DNA from 2 places in the Isachenkonia alkalipeptolytica genome. Region 1 is predicted to be linked to the other one. Evidence: riboswitches for the same ligand, from Rfam matches in the RefSeq annotation. Region 1 holds a riboswitch; the other holds the start of a gene.
What was found. A riboswitch is a leader RNA that binds a small molecule or an ion and turns the genes downstream of it on or off. The one in region 1 is predicted to bind cyclic di-GMP.
Positions count from the first base shown of each region.

Region 2: it holds a riboswitch for cyclic di-GMP, as region 1 does, so the genes downstream of both, ISALK_RS01645 (nuclear transport factor 2 family protein) here and ISALK_RS10245 (cell wall-binding repeat-containing protein) in region 1, are expected to answer to the same signal.

Region 1 is NZ_SUMG01000013.1:11,249-14,670, reverse strand. Features, by position in the region: gene ISALK_RS10250 (cell wall-binding repeat-containing protein) at 1-945, shown strand, start outside; cyclic di-GMP riboswitch class I at 1,396-1,469, shown strand; cyclic di-GMP riboswitch class I at 1,499-1,572, shown strand; gene ISALK_RS10245 (cell wall-binding repeat-containing protein) at 1,713-3,422, shown strand, end outside.
Region 2 is NZ_SUMG01000001.1:345,704-349,125, forward strand. Features, by position in the region: gene ISALK_RS01640 (ABC transporter ATP-binding protein) at 1-1,542, shown strand, start outside; cyclic di-GMP riboswitch class II at 1,625-1,710, shown strand; gene ISALK_RS01645 (nuclear transport factor 2 family protein) at 1,792-2,229, shown strand; gene ISALK_RS01650 (SAM-dependent methyltransferase) at 2,323-3,381, opposite strand.

The DNA of each region.
Region 1 (3,422 bases):
TTCCTAGAACTGCAAGGGTTAGTACCTGCCAGAGCCAGTGAGATTAACACCTTGATCGACGGGGACCCGAACCTCACCGGCTATGCCAACACCCTTAGAACCGCCGGGCGGGAAAATAACATCAATGAGCTGTATTTAACCGTTCATGCCCTAAAAGAAAGTGAAGGGCCCAACAGCGTGCTTTTAGAAGGGATTGAAGTTACGGAAGTGGAGGGAAGCAGTGTGGCCCCCACCACCGTATATAATGTGTTCGGAATAGAGGCCAACGGTACCGATCCGGTACAGTCCGGAGCGGAATTTGCCTACGAACAGGGCTGGACCACAAAGGAAGCCGCCATTTTAGAAGGGACAAAGTGGATATCGGAAAACTTTATCAACCATCCCAGAAACCCTCAGGATACCCTGTATAAAATGCGTTGGGATCCGGGAAGAAACGGTAAAAATCCCTTCAGCAGTAATATAAAGTGGGCGGATGAAATTGGAGCAAGAATTCATGAAGCCTATAGAATACTGGATAAAGAAAGTCTGCATTTCGATATATCGGTATATAAGACTCGGGCCTGGCCGGTACCGGGACATACCAGAATTTCTTCTCCCTATGGATATAGAATTCATCCCATAACAGGAGACCACCGAATGCATATCGGAATCGATATTCCCGCACCGGGGGGAACCCCCATCGTTGCCGCCAAGGCGGGGCGGGTTACCGTTTCCCATTACGGAGCAAGCTACGGTAACTGGATCGAAATCGATCATGGAAACGGCATCACCACCCGTTACGCCCATAACTCCTCCAATATCGCCAAGGTGGGAGATTGGGTGGAAAAGGGAGAAACCATCGCTTTAGTAGGGACCACCGGTAGTTCTACCGGAAATCACCTGCATTTTGAAGTTCGACACAACAACAATCATTTTGATCCCCTACCCTGGTTACAAGGAAACTAATAGCACAAAGGGGACGGAGGTATTTGGTTCATAGCACAAAGGGGACGGAGGTATTTGGTTCATAGCACAAAGGGGACGGAGGTATTTGGTTCATAACTTAGCACAAAGGGGACGGAGGGTTTTGAGTCATCAGTAAAGGAATATGACTCAACCCCCTCCTTTTTTGACCCGAACTCCTCATTTTTCAATGCTGAGAGACCTACCAAATAGCAGGTAGAATAGGCGACAGACCTACGGAAAAACCGTTATCCGGTAAACAGGCTTTTAAAAAGTCGATCTATTAAATAAGTTGACGTAATTACTTATTAATTTCATTGAAAAATGGGATTAAAGGTGATATAATGGATATACATAATGTACTACTAAGAAAAATTCGCAAATACTAAAAAGAACTACACCTGCATAGAAGCAGTAAAACGTAAAAATTCATAGAGTGAATATCTTAGCAATTCACGATAAAGGCAAACCATGGGAAACTGTGGGACGCAAAGCTAAAGGGCCGTATAAGGTAGCCAGTTACCGAAAGATCTGCTTTTTTAATGAAAAAAACTATTCACGATAAAGGCAAACCATGGGAAACTGTGGGACGCAAAGCTAAAGGGCCGTATAAGGCAGCCAGCTACCGAAAGACTAGTTTTTTGTGTTTTGGAATAAAACATAAAAATCGGTGGACAACCCCTTTAGCAAATGTAGAGTCATTGCCCTTACTATCGTGAAAGATGGCGATTGGTCAGTGATTCTTACAGGAGTTAAAGGAGGAAAAACGAATGAATACATATACTTTGAAGGGAAAGAATGCTAGCAAAAAAATGGGATTTGTCAGTAAAGTATTGGTTGCAGCCATGGTGTTTACCGCGGTAATGACAGGCTTTAGTGATGTAGCCTACGGACAAATGGAAATCAGCAGTATTGAGCATCAGATTGCAGGTTCGGATCAGTATGAAACCGCTTACCAGGTAGCGAAGGAAAAGGACGAAAACCCTGATACGGTAGTAATGGTTCGAGGAGATAAGATCGAAAATGTACCCCAGGTAATTGACGGATTAACCGCCAGCGGGATCGCAGGCTTAGAAAATACCTCTACCCTATTGGTGGAACAGGACAATATTCCGGAAGCCACAAAAGAAGCCTTAACCAGCTTAAATCCTGAAAAAGTGGTCATTATCGGAGGAAGCGCAGCAGTAAGTAATAACGTAGAAAATCAAATCAAAAGCTTAGGAATCGATACCGACCGTTTTTATGGTAACAATCGCTATGAGACAGCAGCCAATGTGGCCAGGGAAATGGGAAGCGCAAAAGATAACACCGCCATCATCGTAGATGGAAACGCGGTAGTGGATTCCTTAGTCGCCGGACCTCTTGCCTATAAAGGGTACCCTATACTAATGATCAATAATGCCCGGGGAACTGTACCGGAAGTTACAAAGGAAGCATTAAGGGACCTAGGTATCGAGCGTGTGATCATAGTCGGAGGCACCGCTGTAGTATCAGCGGATGTGGAACAACAGTTAAACCGGATTTCAGGCATTACCGTAGAAGAGCGCTTCGGCGGAAAAAATAGAGTAGAGACTAGTTTACTATTAGGAGAGCATCAGGACTTTTCCGGCGCGACCTCCGTATCCCTATTGGATGGTCATGAATACGTGGATGCCGTGGCGGCTTCCTCCTTGGGTGGACCGGTGGTTTACTACAATCAACGACACGGGATTACCGATGAAATAAGTCGAATGATTTCCAGCAAAGGTAATGTGCGGTTAATCGGTGGCTTATCCAATGTAAGCGATACACCTTCTTCCAGCAGTGAAACCCTGGTAGGCAGCGAGGCTACCCAGTACCAAAGCGGTTTTGCACAGGATACGTATCTAAACATGGAAATTACCAACAACGACCGAATTGAAGTAGAGGGAAAAATCAATAGTGGCCATGAGTTTGGGTGGTTCCAATTAAGAACCCCATCGGGAGAGCGGGTACTAAGCGAATTTTTCTCCATCAGTGGGAGCGGTAATTATCAAGAAGAGTTTTCCCTAGGAGATTTAGGAATCCGTAATGGAAGCGGTAAAGAGTATGAGGTTATGATTTTCACAGCACCGGAGAGATACACCACCTATAACTCCGTACATTGGAACATTATGCTTGAGGAATCATCAGAAGGGTTAGTATTCCAACGATCTTTTGTATACGAAGAAAACCTGGAGCTTTTCCAGGAGAATAATGAAGTGGTAGCAAAGGATCTGGATTTGAATCATCTAAAGCCGGAAGACCAAGTAATCATTAAAGAGCTAGCGGAAGAAATTACGGAAGGCATCAATAATGAATACGATCAGGTAAAAGCCATCCACGACTGGGTAGCGGGAAATATCTACTATGATCATGACGGAGTACGGTATAACCAACGGGGAAGAAACGACACCATGGATACTTTGGATCGAAGAATCGCCGTATGCCAAGGCTACGCCGAGCTGACCGCATCCTTACTA
Region 2 (3,422 bases), on a different contig from region 1:
GCCTACTTCGGGCGAAAAAACATTGCGGTGCTGATGGGAAAACTCCGCCGGGAAACTTTTGCGAAAACCATGAATCTTCCCTATACCTATCATAAAAGCCGGCACTCGGGAGATACCATTTCAAGACTGACCAACGATCTAACAGAATTCGAGACTTTTTTGAAGGAAGGTTTCTTAAATTTTGCCAATCTATTGATTTTAGGAACCGCCGCCGTTATCTATATGTTTGTGCTGGAATATCGGCTGGCCATCGTATTTTTGATTTTTACCCTGGTAATCTTTAAGCTGAATCAGGGGTCGGCGAAAAAAATGAAAGTTCTCAGTGATGAAGTGCAAAACAGAAAATCATTGTTCACCCAAAATCTTACGGATATTTTTCAAGGTTTTCAGGTGATGAAGTCCTATAACCTTGAGAACTTATTAAAGGAAAAAATGGAGGAAGTAAACGAAGGGGTCTATGAAAAAGCCTATCAAAGAAGCCGACAGCAGGCGAAGCTTCGAATCCTCAGCAACCTGGCCTTTACCAGCAGTTTTTTGTTCATCATCGTCTTCGGAATTCTTTTTATCACCCTGGGATGGATGAGTATCGGTGTAGTCGTGGCCTTTACCAATCTTCAAGGGGCCATTAACTCAGTGCTGAACTTCCTTCCCCAGTTTAATCAGTCCTTACAAGGAGCCAGGGCTTCATTGGACCGGGTGTTTGAAATCATCGATGAAGATAATGAACCTTCTGTGATCAATCCAAGAATCGAAGAGTCCGGGAAGCAACGGGAAATTGGTAAGCCTGAATACATTGAATTTCGGAACGTTCGCTTTTCCTATGAAAAGGATCAAGCAACCCCGGTTATTAATAATCTAAGCTTTGCCATGGAAAAAGGAAAATCCATCGCCTTAGTGGGAGAAAGCGGCGGGGGAAAATCCACGATTTTAAAGCTTCTTTTAGGCCTTTATTCAATCGATCAGGGAGAAATCATTGTAGGGAGCCGTTCCACGGCGGACACCGAGATTCGGGATATTCGAAAAGAGTTAGCCTATGTATCCCAGAATCCCTATCTATTTACGGGAACCATTGGGGAGAATATCTCCTACGGCAGGGAAAATACCAGTGAGGAAGAAATCAAAAAAGCGGCGAAAAGAGCCAATGCCCATGACTTTATTATAAAGTTGGAAAAAGGCTACGATACCGTGATCGGAGAACGGGGTCTCGGACTTTCGGGAGGACAGAAACAGCGGATCTCCATTGCTAGAGCCATCATAAAGGATAGTCCTATTCTACTGATGGATGAGGCCACTTCCGCCCTGGATACGGAAAGCGAGCGGCTGATTCAAGAGTCCTTAAAAGAGATGATGAAAGAGAAAACCGGCATCACCATCGCCCACCGCCTCTCCACCATTGAAGACAGCGATGAGATTTTTGTCATTCAGGAGGGGAAACTCATCGAGCGGGGAGATCATCAGACCCTTTTGGATCAAAAAGGCTACTACAGTATGCTTTATCACACCCAGTTTTCCAAAAAAGAAAGGGAAGAGCGGGCAGGTTAAGATATCTGTTGATTTTTAAGAATGTTCTGTTAATTATTAACCAAATGGGGTATAAGCCAAACAAACATGCATTTCGAGGAGAAACTTAAGAGGACACGAAGATCCCGTAACCAGATTTGGACGCTTCCTGTTACGGAGGAGTGAGTAGCGTAACCGGCCTAACAGGTCGGTTTTTTTGTTTTTGTCATTAGGTTTCTTTACAGTGTCTCTGCAACCTCAATCGGCTGAATCGGAAAAGGAGGTGAAAAAATGTCTGATGAGAAAAAAGTAGCTATGATGAACGATTTTGTGAAATCCTTGGAAGAGCAGGACCGGGAAAAATTGATGTCTCTTATAACCGATGACTTCTGTTGGCACAACCCTCATGGAAGTTTCTGTGGACGGGAAGAGATGAACCGATACTTGGACTGGTTCCATAAAAACACAACGAATCTGAAATTCAGAGATGTGGGTTCGGAAAAAGTGATTCAAGGGGATCGAGCTATTTATGAGCATGAAATATCCGGAGTAATGCAAGGGGAGAAGGTGACATTCCTGACGATGTGTTCTTACAAATTTAACAAAGATAAAATCCAAGATGTCAGCACCGTGTATGACCGGCTCAGTCTTGCTGAGCAGGCTTCCTCCTCATGGTTGCCAAAAAAAATGGTCAATTCCGTAGTAAATCAAATGCAAAAAGGGTTATAGGAAACAGCCTTAGAGTAAAAATAAAAGCTGCAGGGAATCTGTAAAGGTTCGTACTGAACGCTCTTTAAGCCGTAAAGTCAAGAGCGTTCTTTTTTAGGATATTAACATATTTTTTTCAAAAAGATAGTGACTGATAAACCACTCATCTCCGTCGTGGAAAGAAAAGAACTCGGCGCAGGCCATGAAAAATACCCGCCAGTAAACCCACCATTTTAAGGCTTCATCTTCCCCTTCTATTTCAGCCATAATAGGCATGATTATGTCTTTTTGCTCATCCATACGTTGAAGCCAGGCTTCCAGGGTTTTTTGGTAATGTATACCGGAAATCGCCCACTGTCTTTCCAATGAAAACCGATCGGTAAAATAATGAAGCAAATCCCGGCTGGGCATAGTGCCGCCTAAAAAGAAGTGTCGGGTCATCCAATCATTATCACTTCGCACTTCATAGGCATAGGGCGTGGTTCGATGGGTAAAGATATGTACAAATAACCGTCCCCTGAGCAATAAAAACTCCGAAATTTTATTCATCAACTGTTCATAATTTCGCATATGCTCAAACATTTCAATAGATATGACACGGTGAAAGCGTACTTCCGTGGTAAAGTCATTGATATCTTCCGTAATCACCGTAAGATTCTCTAAACTCTCCTCCTTAGCCTTGGCATCAATATAAGACTTTTGTGTAGCGGAGTTGGATAGCGCCCAAATATTCGCTGAAGGATATTTTTTTGCCATATACAGCGCTAAAGAGCCCCAACCACACCCTAAATCTAGAATATTTTGCCCATCTTCTATTTCCGCCCGTTGACATGTCAACTTTAGCATGGCTTCTTCCGCATCGCTTAAATGATCTTTCAGTTCTTTAAAAGGAACCGGATTATTCCAATATCCGCAGCTGTATTTCATATGAGTACCTAGAACATGCTGAAAAAATTCTGTAGGGATTTCATAGTGTTGATCGTTAGCTTCCGCAGTATTTATTGCAATCGGTTGCTTTGTTAAATCCTCAATGTATTGAGTGAGATATTGTTGATGCTCTTCTGCGCTGTAGGATGTTATTTCCTTCAATCTGGCTGATGTCATACGACGAGCTCCCCAACGAATCAGAAAATCCGGGATTTTATTTTTCTCCAGTAGCGGTTCAAATCTCATTTAGTAACCTCCTAGTATAAAGTATTTTGCTTATAATATTA